3 regions of the Streptomyces sp. NPDC101234 genome follow, and region 1 is predicted to be linked to each of the others. Evidence: riboswitches for the same ligand, from Rfam matches in the RefSeq annotation. Region 1 holds a riboswitch; each other region holds the start of a gene.
The links. A riboswitch is a leader RNA that binds a small molecule or an ion and turns the genes downstream of it on or off. The one in region 1 is predicted to bind S-adenosylmethionine.

Region 1 (9,758 bases):
CAACTGGTGAGCGAGAACGGACTGCTGAAGACGCGTGTCGTCGTCGAGCGGAAAAAGGTCGAACTCGCGGGCCGGCGGCTTTGGGCCCTGACCTACAACGGTCGGTTCATGCCGCCCACCCTGCGCATCAAGCCCGGAGACCGAATGGAGATCGCATTCGAGAACCGGCTGGACAAGCAGACGAACCTCCATGTGCACGGAATGCATGTCTCGCCGTCGGGGAGTTCGGACAACATCTTCCTGAGCATCGCCCCGGGCCGGACGTACCACTATGCCTACCAGTTCCCCAAGACCCTCGAACCCGGTACCTACTGGTACCACCCGCACGCCCACACGCTCTCCGCGGCCCAGACCGGCGGCGGGATGTCCGGCATCATCGTCGTGGACGGACTGGACAAGTACCTGCCGCCCGAGCTGCGCCACATCACCGAACACGTGATCGCTCTCAAGGACTTCCAGATCGTCCGCGACGAGATCAAGACACAGAACCTGAAGATGGGGGCGCCGACCACCCGCACCGTCAACGGTCAGCTCAACCCGCTCATCACCATCCGGCCCGGCGAGACCCAACTGTGGCGGCTGGCGAACATCAGCTCGAACATCTTCTACAAGGTGGCCCTGAAAGGGCAGAAGTTCCATGTCGTCGCGCAGGACGGCTACCCGGTCAACACGGTCTACTCGGCCGACTCGATCGTCATTCCGGCCGGCGCCCGCTACGACGTACTCGTGCAGGGCGGATCGCGGGGGACACGGCTGCTGGAGACACTGCCGTACAACACGGGGAAGGCCGGCAACCAGTTCCCGCGGGCCGCGCTCGCCACCGTGCGGACCGCCGGCGAGCCGATGACCGCCCAGCCCCTGCCGACCACGTTCGCTCCGGCCGACGACCTGGGCAGAGCTCGTGTCGTCGCCCGCAAGACGATCATCTACACCGAGAACAAGGCGGGCACCAGGTTCTATGTCAACGGCAAGCAGTTCGACCACCGTCGCGTCGACTTCCGGGTCAAGCTGAACACCGTCGAGGAATGGACCATCCGCAACAACACCGACGAGGTGCACTCCTTCCATGTGCACACCAATGACTTCCAGGTGATGAGCATCGACGGGAAGCCGCAGCGGAACTACGGCTTCCAGGACACCGTGGACATCCCCCAGCGGGGGAACATGGTGATCCGGACCCGTTTCCTGGACTACCCGGGCAGGACCGTGCTCCACTGCCACGTCCTCAACCACGAGGACCTGGGCATGATGTCCGTGCTGCAGATCGACAGATAGCCGGCCTGGAACGCCGCCGAGAGGATCCCGAGGATCTGCTCCTCCGCCGGCTGCCGCGGCGCGTTGCGGGTCACCGCGTCGGCGAGGGCGCCCGCGGCGATGGGGCGCAGCAGGTCCGTTGTGACGCCGAGGTCGTGCAGGGGCCGATGGATGCCGAGCGCGCCGGAGATCTCGCGGACCGCGTCGATCGCCGCGCGGGCCCAGTCGCCGTCGGCGGGCGGGGTGAGACGGAACGCGCGGGCGGTCTGCCCGTACGCGTCCTGGGCGGCCGGTGCGCCGAACTCCGGGACTCCTCCAGTACGGCGGCGAGTGCGACGCCGTGCGGGGTGCCGGTGTGGGCGGTGAGCGCGTGGCCGATCCCGTGGACGAGGCCCAGTCCCGAGACGGACAGCGCCTGACCCGCCAGGTGCGCGCCGAGCATCAACCCGGCGCGGGCCTCCAGGTCCGAGCCGTCGCGATGGGCGATCGGCAGCCAGTGGCCGACCATCGCCACCGCCTGGGTCGCGTACGCCACCGACACCGGGTTCGCACCCCGCGAGGCCAGTGACTCGATGCCGTGCACCAGGGCGTCGATGCCGGTGGCGGCGGTGATCCGGGCGGGCAGGCCGAGCGTCAGCTCCGGGTCCAGCAGCGCGATCCGCGGCTTGACCGACGGATGACCGAGGTACACCTTGCTGCGGGCTGCGGGCTGCGGGCTGCGGTGTCCTCGATGACCCCGAAGCCGTTGGTCTCCGCACCCGTTCCCGAGGCGGTCGGAACCGCGATCAGCGGCAGCCCGTCGAGCGCCTCCCGCAGTGCGTCCGCGTCCGCCGCCGACGCGTCCGCGTTCCCGACGAGCAACGAGATGCCCCTGGCCGCGTCCAGGACCGAGCCCCCGCCGAGGGCCACGACGACCGCCGGGCCGAACTCCGGTGCCTGAGAGGCGCCTTGTCGACGCTGCCGGTGGACGGGTTGGCGCCCACCCCGTCGTACTCACCGTGCTCGACGCCCGCCGCGCCCAGCACCTTGACCACCTGGCCGACGACCCCGGCGGCCCGCAGCCCGCGATCGGTCACCACGAAGGCGCGGCTCATACCGAGGGACGAGACCAGGTCCGGGAGATGGGCGAGGCGGCCGGGGCCGAACTCGATACGGCAGGTGGGGTCGACGGTCAGCTGACTGCTGAGGGACTCGCCCGTGGCGTACGGCTCCTGGTGACGCGGGGAAGGGGGGAGGAGGACGGTTCGGCTCAGGCGGGGGCGCTCAGCAGGGCCTCCTCCGGGCGCGGCAGCCGGAACTCCCGTCCGGCCAGGACCTCGTAGAAGCGGACCGGGATCGAGCGCCGACGCGGAAGGTCTCGTCGGTGATCCGCCGTACGGCGTCGAGGAGCCGGTCCTTCACCGAGGCGTGGACGACGACCCGGGAACCGGCGTTGCAGGTCTGTCCCGCGTTGTGGAAGATCCCCCACGCCACGGCGGACGCGGCGGACTCGATGTCGGCGTCGGCCAGGACCAGTTGGGGCGACCTGCCGCCCGCCTCCGCGGCGACCTGCTTGCCGTTCGACTCGCCCGCGTACACCTGGAGGAGCCGGGCCACCTCCGCCGAGCCGGTGAAGGCGATCCTGCCGACCTCGGGATGGCGGCCGAGGGCCTGACCGTCGCCATGTCGTCCCGCGTCGAGCCCTCGCCGCCGGTCGGGTTGAACGCACCGAGAGCGGCGGCCGCGGTGCCGCCGGCGGTCATACCGAGCACCCTGCGGCGCGTCCAGGGGCAGGTGCGGTGGGAGTTGGGCATGCGGGAACCCCGTACGTGGGGGAAATGGAGTCGGGCGGGCCTGGTTCAACACGTGAGGTGAGTGGTGAAACCAGTGGGGCGTCAAGGCGAGCCGCAGGACTGGACGTAGCGTGAGTCCGTCAACGTACGCCCGCACACCGGGAGTCCAGGATGGCCCGCTCCGAAGCCCGCGTCACCACCGACCGCCCCGCCCGCTATGCCAAGCAGCTCGCCTCACACCTCGGCCGCCGTGCGCAGACCGACTGGGACGAGGAGAGCGGCCTGGGCACGATCGCCTTCGAGAACGGCGGCACCGGCACCCTCTTTGCCGGCGAGGGCGCGCTGCTGCTCGCGGTGGAGGCGGACGCCGAGCACCTCGACCTCCTGGAGGCCGTCGTCGGCCGGCACCTGGTGCGCTTCGGCGCCCGCGACGAACTCCTCGTCGAATGGCACCGCGACAACGGCGACCCGGGCACCACCCAACGCAACGCCGAGGACCCGATGCCTCACTGAACTAGTCGAACTGGCTCGGCAGTGGTGCCGGGGTCTTGCCGGACAGGACGTCCTTGAGGCGCTGTGCGCCGTTCTGCAGGGCCAGCATGGTGCTGTCGTGGTCGACGCCGGAAAGGCCGCCGTTGGTGACCGCGGCCCCGGAGGCGCCGACGCGGAACACCGCGACGTCCAGGGTGGTCTTGGCGGGCTGCCCGTTCGGGGTGCCCTGGACGGTGACCGTGAGCGCCGCCAGCGCGTCGCCCGCCTTCGGCGGCTCCTTGTACTCGACGACCTGCACGGTGCGCGGGCTGCCGTCGGCGGCGGTCGCGGTGAACTGGTTGCACTTCTCCGGCAGGGACTTCAGCCAGTCCAGTGTGGCGTTCAGGTTGGCCGAGCCGTAGTCGCCGACCTGGTAGAGCAGCCGGGAGTCCTGCGAGGTGAACCCGCGCAGTCCCGAGGCCCCGGTGGTGCGGCCGAGGAGGCTGTCGGAGTACAGGCCGTCGAGCAGCCGCTGGCAGTCGGCGGCATCGGCCTTGGCGGTGAGGAACTGCGCCACGTCGACCTTGCCGACCAGCATCGTGTTGCGCCAGGTGGCGGCGTCGTTGGCCAGCTGCCAGTCATCCTCGATGTCGGCCGGCGTGATCAGCGCGGCCTGTGCGCCCGCCCCCGTGAGGGCGGGGGTCGCGGACGGGGCGGGGGAGCGCTCGGCGGCCGGTGAGACGGTCGAGGCTTCGGGGGTGCCGCTCCCGTCCGCACAGGCCGCCGTGGCGAGCAGGGTCCCCGCCGCCAGGGCCGAGGCGAGAACACGCGCGGGTCGGGACGGACGGGTCATCGCGACTGCCTCCTCGGGAACGCGGTACGTCACTCCGGGGAAGGCGCTGGCGCGTCCCGCCACGAGAGAACGTCGGTACGTGCCTCCACGCCACCATCCGGCACGACTGCCGACCACCCGCACGTGTCATTCGGGTGAGCGTCGTGGGCCGGTGAGGCGGTGACCGGTGATCTGGACCCGTGAGTGTCATGAACCCGGAGCCGTGATCCGTACCCTGCGGCTGCCGCAGCGCGGGCACACCGCGTCGGCGAGCGGCGACCGTACGGCCCGGCCCGCCTCGTCGACGTACTCCAGGGTGCTCTGCAGGCCCGGGTCGGCTGTCGGGTCGGTGAAGAAGACCGCCTGGAAGACGGCCTCCCAGACCTTGCCGCAGCTCCCGCAGGTGAACACGAAGGTCTCGGGCACGGCACCGGGCACCGGCCCGGGACCCGGGGGCTCGGTCATCGGATCCGGCTCCTGTCGCTCGGCCTGCTTCTCCAGCGGACAGCCCCGCCCGGCCGACGGCAAGTCGGCGCCGGGTGTCCCAGGCGTGGACGCCCTCTTGACGCCGGGCGGAGGCCGATCGACACTCCAGATGGGAATCCTAGTGAAAAGGTAGGGAAAGATGGGTCGCCTGCGGACGGTCACCGGCAGACAGCGCCGTGAGAGCCGTACGCCCTGCCCGGCCCCCCTGCTCACCTCCCGCCTGCACATCGATCTGCTCCGTGTCTGCAGCGCCATCAGCCGCAGAGGCTGAGCGCCCGCCCTCAGCCGTACGAGCCGAGCGCCCACCCATCGACGAACGCTTCCGCCGCGCGTACGTCCGCGCGCCCGCACCCGGGGAGACGCATGTCCATCACTCCGCTCGCCGCCATCCCGTCCGTCCGTACCGCCCCCGCCTTCCGGGGACGCATCGGCCAGGACGCGCGCAGCGGCCACTACGCAGTGCCGCGCCGCTACCGGCTCCACCTCGCCACCGCCTGTCCCGACGGCCTCCGTATCGCCGTCGGCCACAGCCTCCTGGCCCTGGACGACTGTTGTCCGGTCACCTTCCTGCCCGCCGTCCCCGACTGTCCCGACGGCAGTCACGCGGCCCTGCGCCCGCTGTACGAGGCGAGCGCCCACCACTACTCCGGTCCGGCCCTCGCGCCCGTGCTCAGCGACGACTGGTCCGGGCGGATCGTCAGCAACCACGGCCGCGACATCCTGCGCGACCTGGACCGTCACTTCGGCGACGGCGTCACCCGGCTCTATCCGTGCGGCGCCGAAGCGGAGATCGAGGCCGTCGAGCGGCTGTGCTCGCAGGGCATCGAGCAGGCGGCGCAGCGCGCCGGCCGCGAGGGCGGCGACCCGGCGGCGCTCGACGTCCTGCTCACCGCGCTCGGCGAACTGGAGCGCCGGCTGACCGGCGTGGAGTTCCTGGTGGGCGGTCAACTCACGGCAGCCGACGTGGAGTTGTGGGTCGCGCTGGTGCAGCTCGACACCGTGCACCGCAACCACCTGGACGCCTCCGCCGTGCACCGCATCGCCGACCATCCCGCGCTGTGGGCCTACGCCCGGCGGCTGGCCGGGCACCCCGCCTTCGGCGTCCACCTCGACCTCGACGGCATCTCCCGCCGCCACCAGGGCCGTTGCCAGGGCCTGGAAGCCGCCGGTGCGGCCGTCCAGATCCTGGACTGGACGGGGCATGCGGCGGACACTTCCCGCAGGTGAGAGCGGCCCGGACCGTTCCACCAACCGGACAGCCGTTGACATTCGTTCGGGCGGATGACTTACTTACGGCCAGAACGGTCAAGAGCGTCAGCATCAAGCCCTGGCTTGCTGACCGGCAACCCTCGCTTCGCGGTGGGGTGCCCCAGGTGACGACCCGACCGGATGACGACGTTCGGTAAGCGCGAGGCCCTTCGGGCCATCCCGACAGTGACAGGTGGCGGACATGTACGCAGCTCCCAGGACGGCCCGGCGCCGCCCCCAGGGCTGCGTACAGCCGTACCCGAACCCGCTGGTCGCCGACCGTGCCGTCGACCTGCTCCGCGTCAACAGTGCCCTGTGTAGCGCGTGTACCGCACCGGGCTGTGCCCGCTGTCGGGTCTGACCAGGCCTTTTCGCCCAGTACCCGCAGCTTCGCGTCTCAGCGTTCCTGACCCAAGCACCGGCCGTCCGGTGTGACGCCGTCCGCCCAGCCCCCGTGTCCCGCGCGCCCCCGCAGCATCGAGCCGTGCCCGAACACGGTCCTGTGCCGCGTCCCCGGCCGTGGGATCCGGGGTGTCCGACTCCGCCGGAGCCCACCATGAGTGAACCCCCAGGCGCCACCATCGCCGCCCCCGAGGCACCGCCCACTGACAAACCGTCAAAACCCCTCGCAGCGCAGCGGGTCACCCCGCTGCGCAGACCGGGACGGTGGATCGCCACCGCCGTCGTCCTGGTGCTGGCCGCCCAGTTCGTTCACGGACTGGTGACCAACCCCTTCTACCAGTGGGACCGTTGGGGCTACTGGTTCCTGCGGCCGACCATCCTCGACGGGCTGGTCATCACCCTCGAAGTCACCGCCTACAGCGCGGTGCTGGGCCTTCTCGGCGGCGTCCTGCTGGCCCTGGCCAGGCTCTCGAAGAGCCCGGTGCTGCGCGCGGTCAGCTGGACGTACGTCTGGGCGCTGCGCTCCATCCCGCTCATCGTGGTGCTGCTCTTCCTCTACAACTTCAGCGCCCTGTACAGGACGTTGAGCGTCGGTGTCCCGTTCGGTCCGGCCTTCTTCTCCTTCGACGAGTCGAAGCTCGCCACCGACATGGTCATCGCCGTCATCGGCCTCAGCCTCAACGAGGCGGCCTACGCGGCCGAGGTGGTCCGCGGCGGTATCCTCTCCGTGGACCAGGGCCAGCACGAGGCGGCCGCCGCGCTCGGTCTGCCCAAGGGCTACCAGTTCCGGAAGATAGTCTTCCCGCAGGCGCTCAGGTCGATCATCCCGAACTACGTCAACCAGCTCATCGGCCTGATCAAGAGCACCTCGCTGGTCTTCTACGTCTCGCTGCTCGACCTCTTCGGCACCGCGCAGAGCATGGGCTCCACCTACCCCGGCGACATCGTGCCGCTGCTGCTGGTGGTCACCGCCTGGTACCTGATCCTCACCAGCGTCGTCTCGGTGATCCAGTTCTACGTCGAGCGGTACTACGCCCGGGGCGCCACCCGCTCCCTGCCGCCGACGCCCCTGCAGAAACTGCGGGCCGGCCTCACCGACCTGCGCGCCCGCATCCGCCGGGAGGCCGCCGTATGAGCACCGTCGACACCCTGGGGACGGCCCCCGCCGCCCTGGAGATCCACGACGTCCACAAGTGGTACGGCGCCCACCGCGTCCTCGACGGCGTCGACCTGACCATCCGCCCCGGCGAGGTCACCGTCGTCATCGGCCCGTCCGGTTCCGGCAAGTCCACTCTCCTCAGGGTGGTCAACCACCTGGAGAAGCCCGAGATCGGCTACGTCAGCATCAACGACGAGCTGATCGGGGTGAAGCGGCAGGGCGAGAGGCTCAAGGAGCTGAGCGAGCGCGCCATCCTGGCCCAGCGCGGCCGGATCGGCTTCGTCTTCCAGAACTTCAACCTCTTCCCGCACCTGACCGCGCTGGACAACGTGGCCGCCGCCCCCGTCGCCACCGGAAAGCTGACCAAGCCCGAAGCCCAGGCGCTGGCCAAGGAACTCCTCGAACGCGTCGGCCTCGGCGAACGCGTGGGCGCCTACCCCCGGCAGCTGTCCGGCGGCCAGCAGCAGCGTGTCGCCATCGCCCGCGCCCTCGCCCTGCGCCCCGGCGTCATCCTCTTCGACGAGCCCACCTCCGCCCTGGACCCCGAGCTCGTCGGCGAGGTCCTCTACGTCATCAAGGACCTGGCCACCAGCGGCACCACGCTCGTCATCGTCACCCACGAGATCGGCTTCGCCCGCGAGATCGCCGACCGGGTCGTCTTCATCGACGGCGGCAGGATCGTCGAACAGGGCCCGCCCTCCGAGGTCCTCGACAAGCCACAGCACGAGCGGACCAGGGACTTCCTCAGCAAGGTCCTCTGAATCAAGGTCCTCCGCCGCAAGGCGCTCTGACGCAAGGCGCTCCGGCCTCCGGCCGCACCCCTCGACTTCCCCTCACGCCCTCACCCTCATCACCGGCACCGACAAGGAACGGCCATGTCTACCCACTTCACCCGACGCAGCCTGATCAGAGGCATCACCGCGGCCACCGCCGTCGCCTCCCTCGCCACCGGGCTCGCCGCCTGCGGTGGCAACAGCGACGCGGCCACCACCACCGGCACCGCCAAGTCCGGCGAGGTCGTCGTCGGCCAGGTGTCCAACGGCGCCGCCACCCAGACCACCATCAAGGTCTCCGAGGTCAAGTCCATCAGCGCCGAACTGCCCGCCGCCGTCAAGAAGAGCGGCAAGCTGGAGATCGGCATCGGCGCCCTGCCCGCCGGCTTCCCGCCGCTGGCCTTCACCGGCAGCGACCAGAAGACCCTGACCGGCTCCGAGCCCGACCTCGGCCGCCTGGTCGCCGCGGTCCTCGGACTCGAGCCCGAAGTCCAGAACTCCACCTGGGAGAACCTGTTCGTCGGCATCGACAGCGGCAAGGTCGACGTGGCCTTCTCCAACGTCACCGACACCGAGGAGCGCAAGAAGAAGTACGAGTTCGCGTCCTACCGGCAGGACAACCTCGCCTTCCTCGTACCGAAGAAGAGCACCTGGAACTTCGACGGCAACTACGAGAACCTCGCCGGCAAGACGATCGCCGTCGGCTCCGGCACCAACCAGGAGAAGATCCTCCTGGAGTGGAAGGCGAAGCTCGCCAAGGAGGGCAAGAAGCTCAACGTCAAGTACTTCCAGGACAGCAACAGCACCTACCTTGCCGTGTCCAGCGGCAAGGTCGACGCCTCCTTCGGCCCCAACCCCGGCTTCGCCTACCACAACCGACAGACCGCGAACACGCCCAACGCCACCCGCACCGCGGGCACCTACTCCGGCGCGGGCGCCAGCCTCCAGGGCCTGATCGCGGCCACCGCGAAGAAGGACAGCGGCCTCGCCAAGCCCCTTGCGGACGCCATCAACTATCTGATCAAGAACGGTCAGTACGCCGAGTGGCTCAAGGCGTACAACCTCTCCAACGAGGCTGTCGCCAAGTCCGAGGTCAACCCGCCCGGGCTGCCGCTGGACAACTCCTGACCCACCGCACGCAGGGGGACCCGGCCGCCGCCCCGCGGCAGGGTCCCCGAGCGCGGTACACCGCAGCGTCGCACCCCGGAGACCGTCACCGATGTCCGCCACTCGCATCGAAGCCCCCTCCTCGCACCCCGAAGCCCTCCCTCCCTCCCACGTCCTCGACAACCCCGCCTGGGCCGCCCTCACCGGCCCGCACGCCCACTTGGCCGAACGGGTCGGCAGGGCCGCCCGCTACC
Region 2 (9,758 bases), on a different contig from region 1:
TGTTCCTGCAGGGCGAAGGTTCCGGTGCCGGCGATGGTCACGTTGTCGAGGTTGACGCCGCTGATGGTGCCCTCGACCCACTGGACGGCTTCGTAGGGACTCTGCTGGATCAGCGCGTTGGTCACGTCGATGGGACCGGTGATCGCGCCCTGGCTGCCGTCGAACCACAACGCGCCCACGCCGAACTGCCAGTTCGGGTCGAGGCTGCCGTCCCGGACCATGGTGTTGTCGGAGATGGTGGTGGTGCCGACCGGCGTCGACGAGAAACGCTGACCGACGTGGATGCCGCCGCCCTGGGTGATGCCGCTGTCCACCACCCGGTTGCCGCTGACGGTGTTGTCGTGGCCGCCGTAGATCGCTATGCCGTTGGCGAGGATCTGCAGGGACACGGTGTTGTCGGAGATCGTGTCGTGGGCGTCGGCTCCGATGGCGGAGTCCGCCCAGGTGGCGATCCCGTCGTCGCCGGTGTTGCGGATGTCGCTGTCGGTCACCTTGGAGTTGGTGACACCGCCGTGGAAGTTGATGCCGTCCGCGGTGGTGTCCCGGATGCGCATGCCGCTGAACGTCAGCCCGTCCATCGGCCCGTCCATCCAGGCGCCGACCTTCATGTGGTCGATCCACAGGTTGGAGACCGTCGAGTTGCTCATCGCGCCGCCGATGCCGTTGACCTGGGCGCTGTCGTCGCGCTCCTGCACATCGCCGAAGACCGCGAAGTTCCGCAGGTGCACGCCGGTGCTCGGCGAGGGTGCGGAGTTGCCGTAGAAGCCGGGTGCGGCGCCGGTGACGGTCGAGTACCACATGCCGGCGCCGGCGATCGTGACGCCGTTGACGCTGATGTGGCCGGGGATGTTGTAGGTGCCCGGCGGGATCCACACGGTGCCGCCGGGGCCGGCCGCGCTGATCGCGGCGTTGAACGCGCTGGTCGCATCGGTCGCACCGGTCGGGTCGGCGCCCTTGCTGGTCACCGTCACCGACCCGGAGGGCGCGGTCAGCGCGGCGCCGACCTGCTCGAAGTCGGCGAAGTCGATCGTGTACGAGGAGGCGGTGTCCCCCGAGTCGATCTGCAGCTTGAAGGTCGTGCCCGCCGGATAGGTGGTGGAGAACAGACGGTGGGCCTCGTCGAAGAAGTGGTGCGGGTTGCTGCCCGGGGTGTTGGTGAAGGGGTAGCTGCCGTAGTACCAGCTGTAGGCGTTGGTCAGGGTGAAGTCGGGCTGCTTGACGCCGTTGACGTACAGGGACAGCGCGGCGGTGTAGACCGAGCCGCCCGAGGTGTCGGGGATGCTGTACCGGAAGTTGATCGAGTTGGTCGCCACCGGCGTGGTGAACGTGACGTACTCGCCGGTGCCCTGAAGCGTCGTCGCCTTGCGGTACGACGCCTCGTCGGCCAGCTGGCCCTGGGTGTAACTCGGTCCGATGATCGTGCCGTTGGTGGCGGAGCTCTCCGCCTGCACCTCGACGTACGGCAGGCTCGCGCCGCTGCCGCCGGTGGCGGCGGCCGCCGCCCACGCCGGTTGGACGGCCAGGACGAAGACGCCGACCGTGGCCACCATCGCGGTGCTGACCGCCCAGACGAGGACACGTCTCAGATCTCGGATGGAATGGAGCACTTACCACTCCTTACGTCATGAAATGCCGGAATTGCTCCGTCGACACCGCCAGAGAGGTGGGGGAGCCAGGGGGTGCTGATGACGCAAGGGGACCGTAATATCGGCGATATGAGCGCGCAAGAACAAGACGGAACTTCGCAACAATAAAAATTGAGCCTGCAAGATCTAATGTGACACTTCTGGCCGCGCACATTACGGTGCCGCCGGACGGGGTGTCCGGCGGCACCGTGCAGCAGGACGGCCCTAGCCGGCGGGCTCGTCCTCCCGGACGGAGATCAGCTCCTTCTCGCAGGTCAGCTCAGCCAGGAGACGCTGCGGCTGCCCCTTGGAGAACTGGTCGTTCTCGGCTTCGAGCACCAGCGTCGGGCAGGTGATGCGGTCCGCGACACCCTCCATGGTGTACGCCTCGGCCGCCCTGACCAACTCGTCGATGCCGGACGCGCCGAGGGTCCACCGGCCGTTGCGCACCACCCATCGCACCATGGTGTTCTGCGCCATCAGCGTCTCCATACCGCCGGGCGTCGAAGCGGCCCGGTCGGCGGTTGCGGCCACGGCCTCGTGGAAGTCGTAGACGCCGTCGTACAGCACGCACGCGACGAGGCGGTGCTCGAAGGCGGCCGCCCGCGCGGCGAGGTAGCCGCCGAGGCTCATACCGATCAGCACGAGTCGCTCGGCGTCCACCGCGGGCACGGTGAGCGCGAAATCGACCACGGGGGTGACCACGGCCTCCCAGTCCGGGCGGAAGTGCAGGCCCTGCCCGCGGACGGTGCTGCCCTGGCCGGGGCCGTCGAACGCGATGACGTTGTAGCCACGCCGCAGCGCACCCGCGGCCGGCGCGAAGTAGTCCTCCTCGAGGGTGGAGTCGTATCCGCCGTGGAAGAGCACGGTCGGGCGCGGGGTGCCCGAATCGTCGGCGAGGAACAGATAGCCGCAATCGAGGCGGCGCTGCGAGCGGCCGTCCGCTGACCTCACCGTTCCGGTCGGGGCGGAGTCGAGCGGGGCCCCGGGCACCTGTCCCGTGGCCCCCGTGTCCGATGACCTGGTGGCTGACGCTTCAAGTACCCCTCCCTGCTAGAATGTTGCCCAGCAGCAGAGCCTTCTCGGCGCGGATTCCGATCCGCCGGGGAGGCTTTTTTCATGCCCGGGGTCCCGCCCCGGTACCGGCGGGCCCGGTTTGCGGCGCTCGCCCCACCGGGCGGCCCGAACCCGCCGCGCCCACCCGTCGGTTCCTCGTTTCCCGACCCGCAAGAGGAGAGCCATGTCATGAGCTCACAGACGAACACCACAGCAGCCGCCGGAACTTGGCGACTCGACGACCTGACCGTCAACCGTGTCGGGTTCGGCGCGATGTGCCTGACGGGCACCGCACCCTTCGACCGCGGTGTGCCGCGCGACCGCGAGCAGTCGATCGGCGTGCTCCGGCGGGCGGTCGAACTCGGCGTGAATCACATCGACACCGCCGCGTTCTACTTCTCCGCGACGCGCTCCGCCAACGAACTGGTCAACCGGGCACTGGCGCCGTACCCGGAGGACCTGGTCATCGCCACCAAGGTCTGGCCGGGCCGCGATCCCTCGGGCGCGTGGTGGTGGGCCGCTCCGGAGCAGCTGCGCGGCCAGGTCGAGGAGAACCTGCGCCAACTCGGCCGCGATCACCTGGATGTGGTGAATCTGCGGGTACCGCCGAGCCGACGGACCGGATCGATCAGCGAGCACTTCGGAGCGTTGGCCGAGCTGCGTGACGCCGGGCTGATCCGTCACCTCGGCGTCTCCAACGTCACGTGCCGGCAACTGGCCGAGGCCCGGGCCATCGCCCCGGTCGTCTGCGTGCAGAACCCGTACGGGATCGGTGCGGCGGGCGAGGACCGGGCACTTCTGCGGCTCTGTGGTGAACTCGGCCTCGCCTTCGTTCCCTTCTTCGCGATCGCCGGTGCCGGCCGCGAGGCGGGTCCGGCCGCCGGTGACAGCGAGGAGGTGTGCGCGGTCGCCCGTGCGCACGGTGCGTCCCCCGCGCAGGTCCGGCTGGCCTGGACCTTGCAGCAGGGACCGCATGTGCTGGCGATTCCGGGGACCGGCGATCCGGGCCACCTCGCGCAGAACATGGCGGCCGACGCGCTGCGGCTCTCGAAGGAGGAGCTGGCACGCCTGACCTCGCTGCGGACGGCCGCCGCGTGACGGGCCGTTGCCCGCCGGAGGAGCCCGTCGAGCCTGGCCGCGGTGACGGTGGTGGCACCGCGGCACCAACCCCGTCACTTGCAGAATGCATATGCGCAAATACAGTGAGTAGTGACATTTGAGTGGTTTCGTGGCGTCTTGCGACGCGGGTCGCGAGATCACTCGTTCTGTGCGACTGGAGGAGTACGCGGATGCAGCCCTACCCGGAAGACCTGCGTGCGGACGCGACCTACCGCGACGACGGTGACACCAAGCTCGAGGGTATTTCCCTCACCTGGCAGATCGGCCAGAACGCCCCCGACCAGGGCGAGACGCAGCCGCCCGACTGGAACAACGGCCAGCCGGCCTACCCGCACCACTACGAGGTCTGGCTGGACGGGCGGCCCGCGCAGACGGTGGACGTGTACTGGGCGACGTGGTACCCGCACTGGCAGGCGGCGAACCGGCACTGGGTGTGCCTCGGGGAGACTCCGGCCGGCCAGTACCGGGTGAAGATCCGGGCCCGGCACGCCGACGGCCCCTGGGGACCGTTCACGAACGAGGTCACCGTCGACACGTCCACCTCCCAGCCCTACAAGCAGTTCATCCCCCGACGTGCCGCGGAGAGTGCAGAGGGCGGCCGGGAGCGGCACGGGAGCCTGGAGTTCCCGGTCAGCCGGGCCATCCGGGCGATCCGCGACCAGGACGACGCGCGGATCTGCCAGGAAGCACGCCGGCTGAACACGTCCACCACCTGGCAGGAGGTGGTGCCTCCCGGCACGGTCGCCGATCCGCCGTGGAACGAGGAACGCGGCTACCTGGAGTACCGGAAGTTCTTCCAGGACGCCGATGTGGCCTCGGCGGCGAACCCGGCTTTCAAGGGCCTGGACCTGGCGGGCGGCGACGGCCACGGTGACTGGCCGATCAGCACGCTGCAAGCCGTCGACGGCCGGCACACCTTCACGTACAACTACCGGCAGAACCACATGGGCCCGAAGTGGACGCACCAGTGGTTCATCACCAAAGAGGGCTGGGACCCCGCTCAGCGCATCTCCTGGGACGTACTGGAGCCGACTCCCTTCATGGTCGAGCACCACGGCGGTGGCACTCACGGCGACCAGGAACTGCAGTACACCACCGAGGCGCTGGTGAACCGCCGGGGACGGCACGCGATCGTCAACATCTGGGGCGGCGGCGACGCCGGGCACGACTTCGTCGGCGAGTTCTTCGTCAGCGTCGCCGACGTCGACTTCCGCTGACCCCCGGTCGGCGCCCGTCCGGCGTGCGGCCGACGTGAACGGCCGGAGGCCTCCCGAGGAGGCAGCCCGGCCCCTCGTCGGCGTTCGCGGGCACACGCCGGCCGGGCGTCGGCTTCCGCGCACCCGGCATTCGCAGGGACGTCACGCACCCCGGCCGGTGTCCTCCCAGGCCGTCACAGCGACGGGCCGGGCGGAGGGACCATCCCCGCGGGCGTGGGGAGCCTGTGGCGCAGGGTTGTTGCGAGAGCGAAGCCGATGGCCGCGGCCAGAAGGTGGCCGATCGTGGTGAAGTCCGGCAGACCACGGCTGAAGTCGGCGCCGATGACGGGCCATGCCACCACCGCAGTGATCGCCGCGATCCGCCGCACCGACGTGAGGAACACCACGACTCCGGCCGCCAGGGCCGCCTCGGCGCCGTAGCTGATGCCGTAGTCCAGGGCGTCCCGGACGCCGGCCGGATACCAGCCGCGGACCACGGCGGCCACGATGAAGACGGCGGTCAGCGCGGTTGCCAGCACATGGCCGACGGCAAAGACGCCGAACGCCCGTAACGCGCCGTAGCGGCGTTCCAGGAGGGCCAGACAGACAGCTGTGCCGGCCCCCAACGTGATCAAAGTCCCCACGAAGTAAAGGGACTTCACTTGGGTCAGTGTCCCGTCGAAGAAGAGCGCGCTGCCCGCCAGGGCGAGGAACGGATGCCGGGGAAGATTGTCGACGTTGGTGCTCACCGTCTCCAGCAGGCGGCGGCGCGTGGGGGCCGAGGCCGTCACGAGCCAGGCGTGGGTGGCCAGCAGGACGGCCAGATAACCGGCCGTCACCGGGTTGCCGTGGACGTACTCCTCAAGGAAGCGGCGCACCGCGGTCGGCGTCTCGCCGAACCGCTCCCTGCCACGCATCACCCGGTCCGGCCCACGACGAGCTGATAGAAGATCGGCTCGCCGGTCGTCGTCACCCTGTGCTGGAACCGCGTTCGCTCCAGCACAGTGAGCCCTCCGCCGGCCACCAGCCGCTCGACGGCGGCTCCGAACCCGTCCGGATCCGATGCGTCCATCCACCGCTCGTCGATCGTGAAGGCCACGGGCGCGCCGGGCGACAGGACCTCGAGGGCGTTCTCGAGCTCCTGCGGTGTGGCGTGCGTACCTCCGAACGCGCCGGCCGACACCAGTCCCCCGAACGCGTAAGGGCGCAGGGACTCACCGAGTGCGTCGCCGAGCAGGAAGTCACCGACCACGTAGTCGGCGTAGACACCTGGCCGGTCGCGCAGACTCGCCCGGCGTGCCGCCGGCAGCGGGTCGACCCCGACGACCCGGCCGACGCCACCACGACGTACGAGTTCACCGACCAGGCCCGTGCCGGCGCCGATGTCGAGGACCGTCAGCGGGCCCGGCTCCAGGCCGAGGCGGGCGACCGCGCGCAGCAGGCCCTCCGCCGCGACCTGCGGTGATCTGCACTGCAGCCGTTCCTGGACGACATGTTCATAGAGGCCTGGCACGGCGTAGATCCGCGTGTACTCGTGCAGATGCACGATCTCGCGCTCGCTCAACGCGATGTACTCGCCGTCGGTCACCGGCGGGCCGAACAGCCGGACGTCCGCAAACATCTCTGCCATGGCCGCGAGACTATGCGCGCGTGTCCGTGCCCCGCCACCGGTGGCGGGGCGGCGAAGTCCGACGGTGGGATGCGGGCGGCGGACGGGTGGGCGATCGGCGTGCTGTCGCCCACATCGCCGTCAGCGGGTCACGGCCGGATGCCGGAGGGTCCCAGTACGCCGGCGTCGACGCGCAGCGACTCCAGCAGGGTGGCGGCGTTGATAAACCATCCACCGTCATATGTTTCCTTCCGAATCCCGCCGAAGGGCCGGGGCGGGCGACGGGTAGCTGCCCGCGACGAGACGGGGATCAGCGACAGGTCAGGTCGAACCGGCCGGCGTGGCGGCCCACTCGGAAGGGGTCGAGCGTCCGGTTCGTCGAACTGGGCCTGCGGGGGCTGGCATTGACGTACGACAAAACCGCTCCGTACCATCGCGACCGGCATTGAGTGTCAGCGTCAAGCCCTGGCTCGCTGACCGGCAACCCTCCCGCGCGGTGGGGTGCTCCAGGTGAAAGCCCGGCGGGATCACCGATGATCCCCGCAAGCGCGTGGCCCCGGTGGCGGGGCCGGAGACGGGGAGGGACCGGTATGCGGCACAGCGGTGACGTGGCTGCCTCCTTCGCCGGCGCCATGCCGTTCTCCCGGCTCTCCCGCCGACGCCACATCGATCTCAAGCGCTCGACGAGCTGTCTCTGTCGCGCGATCACCTGTCGCTGACGAGCCCGCCTGCCGTCGGCTGACGACGACGGACCGACCGGCCACCGTGTCGGCCGACCCGGTTCGGCCTTCCCTGCCGACCGGCCTTCGTCGACCGACCGCATAAGGCACCACCCACCCCCTCGAAGGCCCCTGGGCCCGCACGCCCATGCACGCCCATGCACGGCCGTGCACGGCCGTGCCGCGCTCCCCCGACGCCCGGCACCCGGTGCCTGGTGACACGAGTAGGAGAAAGCCCTCCCGTGACTGCACTTCCGATTCTCAGACCATCCCGTCGGGCGCCGCTGGCCGCCCTGTTGACCACCAGTGTTCTGCTGACCGCCTGCGGGTCGGGCGACGGCGGTTCCGGCAGCGGCAGCGGCCGGCCGAAGTCCGGCGGCACGCTGACCTTCGCGGTGGGCTCCGACGCCGGCTGCGTGGATCCGCAGCAGGTCGGCAGCAACGACACCATCTACTCGGTCCGCCAGATCGTGGACTCCCTCACCGACCAGGACCCCGCGACCGGCAAGATCGTGCCGTGGCTGGCCAAGAGCTGGGACATCAACTCCGACGCCACCCGGTTCACGTTCCACCTCCGCTCGGGCGTCACCTTCAGCGACGGGTCCGAGCTGACCGCGCAGGTGGTGAAGGACAACTTCGACGCGGTACCGAAGCTCGGCGCCCTCGGCACCCTTGCCGAGGGCTACCTCAGCGGCGTCCAGAGCACCACCGTGATCGACCCGCTCACCGTCAAGGTGACCTTCAAGCAGCCCAACGCCCAGTTCCTGCAAGCGACTTCGACCCACACGCTGGGCATCGAGTCGTCCGCGAGCGTGCGGAAGACCCCGCAGCAGAAGTGCAGTGACGGGATCGTCGGGTCCGGGCCGTTCGTGCTGAAGCAGTATGTGCAGAACCAGTCGATCACCCTCGCCAGGCGGACCGGGTACGCCTGGGGATCCGCGCTGTGGTCCAAGAAGGGCGAGGCCTACCTGGACAAGCTGGTGTTCAAGGTGGTGCCGGAGGCGGGCGTGCGGGCCGGCAGCCTCCAGTCCGGACAGGTCGACGCGATCAGCAGCGTCGGCAAGGCCAACGAGGCCGCACTCAAGGGTGGTCAGGTCGCTCTCCAGCGTCGGGCCAACCCCGGTGTGGTGTTCGGCCTGGGTCTCAACAACGCACGGCCCCTGCTGAAGGACGCCAGGGTGCGGCAGGCGATCCAGGTCGCCGTCGACCGCAGCCAGATCGCCGACACCGTCTTCCCGACCGGCACCCGGCCGGCCACCAGCGTGCTGGCACACACCACTCCGGACTACACCGACCTCTCCTCGGACCTGTCCACCGACACGGCCAAGGCGAAGTCCCTGCTGGAACAAGCCGGTTGGCAGACGGGCGGTGACGGCATCCGCACCAAGGACGGCAAGAGGCTGAGCCTGACCATCACCTGGTTCCCCAACTCGGCCACCAACCAGCCCGCCCTGGAACTGGTCCAGCAGCAACTGAAGGCCGTCGGGATCGACGTGGTGCTCAAGCAGCTCCAGGTGACCCAGTTCGCGACGACGCTCCAGTCCGGTGACTTCGACGTGGTGTGGGGGAACGTGACCCGCTCCGACCCGGACATCCTGCGCAGCTCGTTCTCCACCCGGCTGGGCAACTTCTACCACCTGCCGGCCAGTTCGCTGGACACGGCGCTGTCCGGGCAGGCCGCGGCCACCGACACCGCGAAGCGCGGGAAACTGGTGGCCGAGGCGCAGCGACTGCTCGTGCGGAACGCGTACTACGTGCCGGTCGTGGAGCTGCAGACCCAGCTCGGCGTATCGAAGAAGGTGCACGACCTCGCGTTCGACTCGGGCAGCCGCGTCCAGCTGCACGACACCTGGATCGGCTAGCGCATGCGCCGCTATGTGATCAAGCGCCTGGCGCAGGCGGTCGGGGTGCTGTGGGCGGCCTACACGGTGTCGTTCCTGGTGCTGGACTTCCTGCCCGGTGACCCGGTCACCGCGATGGCCGGCGCCGGAATGGACTCGGGGCAGGTCGACCCGGCCCAACTCGCCGCGCTGCGTCACGAGTACGGCTTCGACAAGCCGGTGCCGGCGCAGTACGCCGAGTATCTCGGACGGGCGGTGCGCGGGGACTTCGGCGACGCGGTCTCCAGTGGCCGCCCGGTCACCTCCGTCATCGGCGACGCGCTGCCGCAGACGCTCCAGCTGACGGGGGCCGCGCTGCTGCTCGCGGTGGTGCTCGGGGGCGGTCTCGCCATGGTGGCGACGTACACTTCACGGCGGTGGCTGCGGCAGTTGCTGCTGTCGCTGCCCCCGCTGGGGGTGTCGGTCCCCACGTTCTGGGTGGGGCTGCTGCTCGTCGAGACGTTCTCCTTCCGGCTGCGCTGGTTCCCGGCGTTCGGCAACGACGGGCTGCGGGGCCTGGTGCTGCCGGCGCTGACCCTGGCCGTCCCGACCGG
Region 3 (9,758 bases), on a different contig from region 1:
GTCACGCAACACACTCTTTGCACATAACTAACGTGCCGTGACGTTTGATTGACCCAACGTTGCTCGACGCATCGGTCAATTCGGGCATTGCGTATGCGAATTGAACGTTCAGGACAGTCGCTTCAGAAGCATCGCAGAAGCCACCGGTCGGGCACCCGCCTTGGCGACCCCGTCGGCGACCTCGCGGTCGGTCGAGGCGACGATCACCGGACGGCCCGGCGGCTCGGCCCGCACCAGCTGACGGATCAGCTCGTCCGCCGTGACACCCGGCTTCGAGAACAGCACCCGGACGCCGCGCGGCGGGGCGAGCAGCACCGGCGCGACCAGTTCGGCACCGTCGAAGACACACGTGACCTCCGCGCCGGTCTGCGCGGCGAGCTGGGAGAGCTGACCGAGCAACCGTAGCCGCTGCTTCTCCAGCGGCATCTGCGGATAACCGGTCTTGGTCACGTTGTAGCCGTCGACGACCAGATGCGCCTGCGGCAGGGCGAGCAGCTGGTCGAGGATGGCGGGATCATGCTCGGACAGCGCACGGGCGGCGATGTCCTTCGGGGTCATCCGTCCCGGTTCGACCGCGTCCACGGTGTCGGCCGGCCGCAGCGACACCGGCGGCAACGCCAGCTCGCGGCGCAGCCCCTGGGCCGAGTCGAGAACGGTGTCGAGCAGCAGCCGCAGCCGCATGTCCTCGAGGCTGCGTCCCTCGCGGGCGGCCCGGCGGCTGGCCTCCAGGGCGGCCTCGACCTCGCCGAGCCGGGCCTTGAGCCGCCGGCTCTCGCTCTCGGCGGCGGACACCTGGGCCTGCCCCTCGGCCCGCCCCGCCTCCATCTCGCCCTGCAGCTTGCGCAGGGCGGCCTCGCCGCGCTTGACGTCACTGAGGGCGGCACGGAGCTTGCGGTGCAGCGAGTCCGCTTCCTTCTTCGCCGCGTCCAGCTCGACGCGCAGCCGCTCCGTCTCGAAACGGGTCTGCTCCCGGGCCCGGTCGAGCTCCTCGTGCAGCCGCTCCAGCTCGGCGCGGCTCTCCTCGTCGGCGCGCTCGGCGTCGGCCCGCTGGGCCTCCTCGCCGGCCGCCGCGACGAGCTTCACCCAGCCCGTGGGGCGCAGTACATAGGCCGCGGCCGCCACATCGAGCGGGTCCGCGGCCGGGGGCGGGGAGCCGGAGTCGAGGGCGCCTGCGAGTTCCGGCTGGGCCTCTCTCAGCTTCTCCCCGATCCGCTGCCGGAAGAGGGTGTCCGTCTCCAGCGCGGCCGCCATCGCGTTCCCGGCGAACTTGGCCCGACGGTTCGGGGCGAAGCGCGCGTACTGCCGCAGCTGTGCGGGGAGTTCGGCGATCGTCAGCCCGCCGAAGCCCTCCGACACGATCTGTACGACCCGCCGTCGCACGCCGTCGGGCAACGGACGGTCAAGCACCTCGGCGGTGCCGTCGCCCGGCCCCCCGCCTGTGGTCTCCACCATCCGTCACACCCCATCACCTGTGCGGGGCCGCCTCCCGGTCTCAGGAGTCGGCGCCCGGCCTGTCCACGAGTTCCACCTGGTCCACCGCGTTGCACCAGCGGCAGCGCACCGACTCGATGGTCTCACTGACCACCTCGCGCTCCTCGACCTTGGCCTCCCCGGCCAGGTCGAGGTGGACGTACTCGACGACCTTCGACGAGCGGGTCACGTCGAAGCGCGTGAGGTTGCCGCAGAGTGTGCAGCGCCACCGCGTCGTGGCGGTCGGCAGGGGAACCGTCATCGTGACTGTTCGCTTCCTTCTAGTGTCCGTGACGCGCCGTCCCGACGCGTGTGGCTCGTAACCCTACGGCCTGGCGGGTACTCGACGCCCGCCTGTCCACGGCGGCGAGGCGATCTGCGCCGGTGCGTCCCGTTACGCCATGCTCTATGTCCATGATCGGCAACTGGAACACGACGGCCGGCCGGGCCCTGCGGAGCCTGAGGAACACGTCGGCGCCCATGACGTACACCCTCATCGCCGTGTGCTGCCTGATCTTCGTACTCGGCCCTGCTTCCGGCCTGACGCCGTCCTACGGCACCGGGGAGACCCTGGCCGCCGCCCAGCGGGCGTATTTCCGCCACTGGGGGGTGGTCCCCGCCGAGCTGTTCGACGGACCGGCGCGGGAGGCGCTCACCCCGGCCACGGCGCTGTTCATCCACGGCAGCTGGGTGCACCTGCTCGGCAACATGCTCTTCCTCTTCGTCTTCGGGGCGATGACGGAGGAGCGGATGGGCCGCGTGGCGTTCACCTTCTTCTACGTCGGCTGCGGCTATCTCGCGCTGCTCGGCTACGCGGCCGCCAATGCCGCCTCCCAGCAGTCGCTGGTGGGGGCCTCCGGGGCGATCTCGGCGGTCCTCGGAGCGTTCCTGTACCTGTTCCCCAGCGCTCGCGTGACCAGTCTTCTCCCCTTCCTCCTCTTCCTGCCCCTGCGTTTCCCGGCCTGGGTGGTGCTCCCGTTCTGGGCGGCGCTGCAGTGGCTGGCCCTGGGGCAGGCCGCCGCCGGACCGGGTGTGGCCTACCTCGCCCACCTGGTCGGTTTCGGGCTCGGCTTCGGCTACGCGTGGGTCCGCTACGGCCGTAGGACTAAAGTGAGGACCGCCCGAGCCCCGGCACCCGAGGGAGAGAACCAGCCGTGATCACCGCGATCGTCCTCATCAAGACCAGCGTGGACCGGATCCCCGAGATCGCGGAACAGATCGCCGGGCTGGAGAGTGTCAGCGAGGTCTTCTCCGTCACCGGTACGTACGACCTGATCGCCATGGTCCGGGTCCAGCAGCACGAGGACCTGGCGGAGGTCATCCCCGGGCGGATCAGCAAGATCCAGGGCGTGGAGGCGACGGACACGCACGTCGCGTTCCGCACGTACTCCCAGCACGACCTGGAGGCCGCGTTCGCCATCGGGCTGGACAGCTAGGACCTGTCCGGCCGGACAGGTCCTAGTCCCCGAGGGCGAGGACGGTGATGCCGTCGGCGGTCGCGACGTAGATCCGGCCGTCGCGGACGACCGGGCTCTGGGTGCCGACGGACGCCCCGCCCTCGACGCGCTTCCGCCAGGTGCGCCTGCCCTTGCGGTTCACGCCGTAGAGCGTCGAGCCCTGGCGTACATAGAGGGTGTCGCCCGCGACCGTGGGGTCGCTGTACTGGGTGCCCTCGTCGGTGAGCGCGAAGGTCCACGCCTTCGATCCGTCGGCCGGGTCCAGGGCGAACAGCTCGAAGGCGCTCGCGGTGACGGCCAGGCCGCCGAAGGCCACGCTCGTGAAATAGCGGCTCGCACTCGGCAGTTCGTTGCCGGCCCGGTTCCAGAGCGCCTTGCCCGCCCGGCTGATGCCGTGCAGCATCTGCTCGCCGCCCGACCCGACCACCAGGACGTCCCCGACCGGCGTGGGCCGGCCGGTGTCGCTGCCGGCGGCCGTCGCCCAGAGCCGTTTCCCGGTCTTCGCGTCCAGAGCCTGCAGCCGGTCCCCGAACGTACCGACGTACACCACCCCGCCCGCCACCATGGGCTCGCCGGTGGGCGCGGGCCCGGTCGGCGCGGACCAGGCCACGCCGCCGTCGGGGGCGTAGGCGCGCACCCCGCCCGCGTCCGTCGAGCCGTAGGACACCAGGACCAGCTCGCCCGCGGCCACCGGGAACTGGCTGCTCCCGGCGAGCGGCCTGGTCCAGCGCACCCTGCCGTCCCGGCCGAGCGCACAGAGCCTGGTGGAGCCCTCCCGGTCGTCGAAAAGCAGGCAGTACGCGCCGTCGGCGGTGGCGAGCGGGGGCATCACCGGGCCGCCCAGCGGGGTGCTCCAGAGGGGACGGCCGTTCAGCTCCAGCCCGTGCAGCGAGCCGTCCGCCCCGCCGACGTACACCAGGCGCCCGTCCGGCGACACCGCCGCGCACGGGCCGCGGCGGCCGCCGAGCCCCTGGACCCGGCACTGCCAGCCCACCTCGGCCGCCGCCGACGAGACCGTGCCCTTGCCTCCGCTCCCTCCCCGGACCACCAGGCCCGTGCTCCTGGAGGAGTCCCGCAGCCACAGCCACCCGCCGACACTCCCGGCCGCCACGAGTGCCGTACCGCCCGCCAGGGCCGCCAGCAGGCGTCGCCGGGAAGGCGGGGCGGGGTCCTCCGAGGTGACCGTGGGGGTGTCCGTGACCGTCACCGGCGCCATGTACTCGACCCGGCTGTCCCGCTCCCCCGAGCCGTCCTCCGGCATCCAGCGCGCGCCGCTGTCCGGGATTCCCCGCTCTGTCGGCGGGCCGCCCGTGTACCAGCCCGCCCGCAGCCCCTTTCGCAGACTGTCCGCCGTGTGCCCCACCGCCGCGACCACGTCGGCGGGTGCCGGCCGCGCCCCGGGATCGTCGCGCAGACACGACTCCACGAGCGCCAGACGGTCCTTCGGTACGGCGGACAGGTCGACGTCCCCGGTCAGGATCCGCAGCAGTACGACCGAGTCCTGGCCCTCGCCGAAGGGCTCCCGCCCGCCGGCGGCGTACGCGAGGACCGCGCCCAGCGAGAAGACGTCACTGGCGGGTCCCACCCGGGCGCCGTTGCGGATCTGCTCGGGCGAGACATAGCCGACCGACCCGACGATCACCCCGGTCCGGGTCAGCGCCGTCCCCTCCAGGGCCCGGACGATCCCGAAGTCGATGACCCGGGGGCCGTCCGCCGCCAGCAGGATGTTGGAGGGTTTGAGGTCCCGGTGCACCAGGCCCCTGGCGTGGATCGCGGCCAGCGCCTCGGCGAGCGCGGCCGCGAGCAGCCGTACCGCGTCGCCGGGCAGGGGGCCGCCGTCGAGGATCGCGTCCCGCAGGTTCGGCCCGTCCACGTACTCGGTGGCCATCCACGGGCGGGATGCCTCGGTGTCCGCGTCCACGACCCGCGCGGTGTAGGTCCCCGCCCCGCCGACGGTCTGCGCGGCCCGCACCTCGTGCCGGAACCGGGCCCGGAAGGTGCGGTCCTCCGCGTACTCGGCCCGCACCACCTTCACCGCGAGCCGCAGGCCACCGCGTGCCTCGGCGAGGTACACCTCGCCCATGCCGCCGGATCCGAGTCTGCCCCGGACCTCGTAGGGACCGACGGTCCGAGGATCCGTGTCCCGCAGCTCCCGCACCCCGTGCTCCCCCTGCCCTCCGTAGTGCCGCCGAGAGGAGCGTATACGCGCGGCCGGGCTTCAGTACGTCAGACGGCCGGTACGCAACGGCCGTCCTCCGTACGGTAGTTCCACTTCGCGCCGTTGCGGACGAGTTCCTTCACCGCGTTGACGAAGCGCTCGACGTGCTCATCCGGCGTGCCCGCGCCGAAGCTCACCCGGATCGCGTTCAGGGACTTCTCGCCCGGTGCCGCCTCCGGTGCCCCGCACTCGCCCTGGGTCTGGGGGTCGGAGCCGAGCAGGGTGCGGACCAGCGGGTGGGCGCAGAAGAGGCCGTCGCGGACGCCGATGCCGTACTCGGCGGAGAGGGCGGCGGCGAAGTGGGAGCTGTTCCAGCCCTCGACGACGAAGGAGATGACACCGACGCGCGGGGCGTCGTCGCCGAAGAGGGAGAGGATCCGGACCTCCGGGACCTCGGCCAGACCGGACCGCACCTTCTCGATCAGGTACCGCTCGCGGGCGACCAGGGTGTCGAAGCCGGCTTCGGTCAGCGCCTTGCAGGCGGAGGCGATGGAGTAGGCACCGATGACGTTGGGCGAGCCCGCCTCGTGCCGGGCGGCGCTCTCATGCCACTCCACGGCCACTCCCCCGTCCTCGCGCCGGGTGACCCTGCGGCTGGCGCCGCCGCCCGCGAGGTACGGCTCGGCCGCCTGCAGCCAGTCGGCGCGGCCGGCCAGGACGCCGGAGCCGAAGGGGGCGTACAGCTTGTGGCCGGAGAACGCGATCCAGTCGACGTCCAGGTCCTGCACGGACACCGGGTGGTGGGGGGCCAGCTGGGCGGCGTCCAGGACGATCCGGGCGCCGTGCGCGTGGGCGGCGGCCGCGAGTTCCCGTACGGGCCACAGCTCGCCGGTGACGTTGGAGGCGCCGGTGACACAGACCAGGGCCGGACCGTACGGGTCGCGGTCGGCCAGCGCGCGCTCCAGGGTCTCCACCGCCTGCCGCGGGGTGCGCGGGGCGTCGAGGTAGCTGACCCGGGCGTCCTGCCAGGGCAGCAGGGAGGCGTGGTGCTCGGTCTCGAAGACGAAGACCTGGCAGTCGGCGGGGAGGGCGCGGGCCAGGAGGTTCAGGGAGTCCGTCGTCGAGCGGGTGAAGACCAGCTGGTCGTCGGGGCGGCAGTCGAGGAACCCGGCGACGGTCCGGCGGGCGTTCTCGAAGAGGTCCGTGGACAGCTGGGAGAGATAGCCGGCGCCGCGGTGGACGCTGCCGTAGTAGGGGGCGTACGCCGCCACGTCGTCCCAGACCCGCTGGAGGGCGGGGGCGCTCGCCGCGTAGTCGAGGGCGGCGTAGGTGACCTCGCCGCCGGTGACGAGCGGGACGGTGACATCTCGTCCCAGAACGGGCAGCGGGGCACAAATGGTCTGGCCGGAGGCAGCGGTGGAGACGGACATGGCGGAACTCCTGTGAGGGTGCGCGGGACCGCCGTGCCGGACGGTGTGTCGACGGCACGGGGAAGGGCGAAAAAAGAGGTACGCGGAGGCGGGGCTCGACGCCCTATCGCATTCGCTTGCTCACAGAAGGCTCCCTCGTACGACCAGGACCCCTGGTGTGTCGAGGGGTCCGCGCTTGCCGTAGACCTCGCTGCCTACGACCTGGTCTTCACCCGGGGCACCCCGCCACGGACGGAGGGTTGCCGGACAGTCGGCCGGGGCCTCATGACTGTCACTCATGACCTGGATGGAAACGTACGGGAAGTGATCGCCGCCGCGCAACTCCTGTCCGGATGACGGGACGGGGAGTTTCTCTTTTCTCCGCCGAGACGGCGATCAGCCGCGACGGCGCGGTCCGGCGGTGCCGGACCGCGCCTCAGCCCGGCGGCCGCGGCCCCTACTTGTGCGTCGCCGCTGCCCAGCGCTCCAGTGCCCGCTTGGCCGCGCCCGAGTCGATGGACTCCGCCGCCCGGTCCATACCGGCGCGGAGCTGTTCGGCCAGGGTCCCGGCGCCCGGGTCCAGGGCGACCAGGGCCGCCGCCGAGTTCAGCAGTACCGCGTCCCGTACCGGGCCGGTCTCGCCGTCCAGGAGTCTGCGGGCGACCTCCGCGTTGTACGACGGGTCGCCACCCCTGAGCGCCTCCACCGGGACCAGGTCGATGCCGACGTCCCTCGGGTCGAAGGTCTCCTCCGTGACCTTGCCGTCGCGGACGATCCAGACCCGGGACGTGGCGGTCGTCGTCAGTTCGTCGAGACCGTCGTCGCCGCGGAAGACCAGGGAGGAGTTGCCGCGTTCCGCGAAGACGCCCGCGACGACAGGGGCCATGCGCGGGTCCGCGACGCCGACCGCCTGGGCCCGCACCCGGGCGGGGTTGGTCAGCGGGCCGAGGATGTTGAACACCGTGCGGATGCCCAACTGGCCGCGCGCGGCGCCCGCGTAGCGCAGCGCCGGGTGGAACTTGATGGCGAAGCAGAAGGTGATGCCGGCCTCCTCGGCGACCTCGGCGACCCGCTGCGGGGTCAGGTCGAGGTTGACGCCCAGCTTCTCCAGGACGTCGGAGGCCCCGGACGCGGAGGAGGCCGCGCGGTTGCCGTGCTTGACGACCTTCGCCCCCGTGCCGGCCACCACCAGCGCCGACATCGTCGAGATGTTCACCGTCTTCGCGCCGTCACCGCCGGTACCGACGATGTCGACGGTGCGGCCCGGCACCTCGATGACGTTGGCGTGCTCGTACATCGTGCGGACGAGGCCGTTGATCTCCTCGACCGTCTCGCCCTTCGCCCGCAGGGCGACGACGAAGCCCGCGATCTGCGCGTCGGTCGCCTGGCCGCGCATGATCTGGTCCATCGCCCAGGCCGTGGCGTCGGCGCTCTGGTCCTTGCCGTACAGCAGCGCGTTCAGTACCTCGGGCCAGGAACGGCCCGCCGCGGTGTCGCCTCCAGCGGGGGTCACAGCGCTCATAAGGCCGCTCCTGATCGTCGTACCAACGAATAGTGGTTGTGAACCCCACCCTATCCAGCTCCGAGCACGGCGAAGGGCCCCCGTCCGTACACCGGACGGGGGCCCTTCGACCGAGGCGTGGCGACGCGTCGATCAGTGGTGGCCGTGGCCGCTCGTGATCTCCTTGTACTCCTCGACGGACGGCTTCGGGATCTGGTTGTCCTCGCCGTAGTAGGCGTTGCTCAGCTTGGCGCGGAGCTTCTCGGACCCCTTGATCTTGCGCTCGACACCGTTCTCGTCGACCGCCGGACCGACCTGGGCCGGCTCGTACTGGTGGTGGGCCGTGAGGGTGTGCAGCTGCTCCTGCGAGAGCGGCTCGTGGACCTCGATGAACTCACCGTGCGGCAGCCGCTTGATGATGCCGGTCTCGCGACCGTGCAGCACCTTCTCCTTGTCCCGGCGCTGCAGGCCGAGGCAGATGCGCTTGGTGACGATGAACGCGATCACCGGTCCGGCGAAGAAGAAGATCCGGACGAACCAGGTCACGTCGTTGATCGACAGGTGGAAGTGGGTGGCGATGAGGTCGTTGCCACCACCGATCAGACCCACCATGTACACGGTCACCCAGGCGACGCCGAACCCGGTGCGGGTCGGGGCGTTGCGCGGGCGGTCCAGGATGTGGTGCTCGCTCTTGTCGCCGGTGACCCAGGACTCGATGAACGGGTAGAGCGCGATGGCCGCGAGGACCAGACCGAACAGGACCAGCGGGATGAAGACGCCCAGGACCAGGGTGTGGCCCCAGATGTTGATCTCCCAGCCCGGCATGTACCGGATCAGACCCTCGGCGAAGCCCATGTACCAGTCGGGCTGGGCGCCGGTGGACACCTGGTCCGGACGGTAGGGGCCCATGGCCCAGATCGGGTTGATCTGGGTGGTCGCCGCGATGGCCGCGATGACACCGAAGACCAGGAAGAAGAAGCCTCCGGCCTTGGCCATGTAGACCGGCAGCAGCGGCATGCCGACGACGTTCTTCTCGCTCTTTCCGGGGCCCGCGAACTGCGTGTGCTTGTGGTAGAAGACCAGGATCAGGTGGCCCACCATCAGGCCGAGCATGATGCCCGGCAGCAGCAGGATGTGGATCGAGTAGAACCGGGCCACGAAGTCGTGGCCGGGGAACTGCCCGCCGAAGAGGAAGAACGAGATGTAGGTGCCGACGATCGGCATCGACAGGATCGCGCCCTCGGTGAAGCGGACACCGGTGCCGGAGAGCAGGTCGTCCGGGAGCGAGTAACCGGTGAAGCCGGTGAACATGCCCAGGACGAACAGCAGGAAGCCGAACAGCCAGTTGATCTCACGCGGCTTGCGGAACGCGCCCGTGAAGAACACGCGCATCATGTGCACGAACATGCCGGCGAGGAAGATCAGCGCGGCCCAGTGGTGGATCTGCCGGATGAGCAGACCACCGCGCACGTCGAAGGAGATGTGCAGGGTCGAGTTGAACGCCTCGGACATCAGCTGTCCCTGGAGCGGGACGTAGCTGCCGTGGTACGCCACCTCGTTCATCGAAGGGTGGAAGAACAGCGTCAGATACACACCCGTCAGGATGATGATGATGAAGCTGTACAAGCACACTTCGCCCAACATGAACGACCAGTGGTCGGGGAAGATCTTGCGCATGTTGGACTTGGCCAGGGAGTAGATCCCGAGCCGTCCGTCGGCCCAGTCGGCGACACGCTCGCCGGCCGGTGCCTTCCCGCGCTCGT

Region 2: another riboswitch for S-adenosylmethionine. It lies ahead of ACIRR9_RS18320 (ABC transporter substrate-binding protein); the one in region 1 lies ahead of ACIRR9_RS49500 (amino acid ABC transporter permease).
Region 3: another riboswitch for S-adenosylmethionine. It lies ahead of ACIRR9_RS09165 (aminotransferase class V-fold PLP-dependent enzyme); the one in region 1 lies ahead of ACIRR9_RS49500 (amino acid ABC transporter permease).

Annotation. Positions count from the first base shown of each region.
Region 1 covers NZ_JBIWOA010000049.1:30,704-40,461, forward strand. The annotation lists gene ACIRR9_RS49445 (multicopper oxidase family protein) at 1-1,275, shown strand, start outside; partial or broken gene ACIRR9_RS49450 (iron-containing alcohol dehydrogenase) at 1,191-1,499, opposite strand; partial or broken gene ACIRR9_RS49455 (iron-containing alcohol dehydrogenase) at 1,628-1,945, opposite strand; partial or broken gene ACIRR9_RS49460 (iron-containing alcohol dehydrogenase) at 1,888-2,348, opposite strand; partial or broken gene ACIRR9_RS49465 (aldehyde dehydrogenase family protein) at 2,518-2,898, opposite strand; partial or broken gene ACIRR9_RS49470 (twin-arginine translocation signal domain-containing protein) at 2,961-3,047, opposite strand; gene ACIRR9_RS49475 (DUF2218 domain-containing protein) at 3,198-3,539, shown strand; gene ACIRR9_RS49480 (hypothetical protein) at 3,541-4,350, opposite strand; gene ACIRR9_RS49485 (hypothetical protein) at 4,537-4,794, opposite strand; gene ACIRR9_RS49490 (putative leader peptide) at 4,955-5,086, shown strand; gene ACIRR9_RS49495 (glutathione S-transferase C-terminal domain-containing protein) at 5,179-6,042, shown strand; SAM riboswitch class IV at 6,119-6,230, shown strand; gene ACIRR9_RS49500 (amino acid ABC transporter permease) at 6,620-7,600, shown strand; gene ACIRR9_RS49505 (amino acid ABC transporter ATP-binding protein) at 7,597-8,385, shown strand; gene ACIRR9_RS49510 (transporter substrate-binding domain-containing protein) at 8,500-9,525, shown strand; partial or broken gene ACIRR9_RS49515 (GNAT family N-acetyltransferase) at 9,617-9,758, shown strand, end outside.
Region 2 covers NZ_JBIWOA010000009.1:102,746-112,503, reverse strand. The annotation lists gene ACIRR9_RS18350 (choice-of-anchor D domain-containing protein) at 1-1,607, opposite strand, end outside; gene ACIRR9_RS18345 (alpha/beta hydrolase family protein) at 1,851-2,579, opposite strand; gene ACIRR9_RS18340 (aldo/keto reductase) at 2,871-3,779, shown strand; gene ACIRR9_RS18335 (lytic polysaccharide monooxygenase auxiliary activity family 9 protein) at 3,971-5,017, shown strand; gene ACIRR9_RS18330 (rhomboid-like protein) at 5,191-5,913, opposite strand; gene ACIRR9_RS18325 (hypothetical protein) at 5,913-6,626, opposite strand; SAM riboswitch class IV at 7,047-7,160, shown strand; gene ACIRR9_RS18320 (ABC transporter substrate-binding protein) at 7,567-9,186, shown strand; gene ACIRR9_RS18315 (ABC transporter permease) at 9,190-9,758, shown strand, end outside.
Region 3 covers NZ_JBIWOA010000004.1:135,267-145,024, reverse strand. The annotation lists gene ACIRR9_RS09190 (NYN domain-containing protein) at 109-1,452, opposite strand; gene ACIRR9_RS09185 (hypothetical protein) at 1,493-1,732, opposite strand; gene ACIRR9_RS09180 (rhomboid family intramembrane serine protease) at 1,885-2,628, shown strand; gene ACIRR9_RS09175 (Lrp/AsnC family transcriptional regulator) at 2,625-2,906, shown strand; gene ACIRR9_RS09170 (PQQ-binding-like beta-propeller repeat protein) at 2,929-5,085, opposite strand; gene ACIRR9_RS09165 (aminotransferase class V-fold PLP-dependent enzyme) at 5,154-6,515, opposite strand; SAM riboswitch class IV at 6,682-6,798, opposite strand; gene trpD (anthranilate phosphoribosyltransferase) at 6,952-8,016, opposite strand; gene ACIRR9_RS09155 (cytochrome bc complex cytochrome b subunit) at 8,149-9,758, opposite strand, start outside.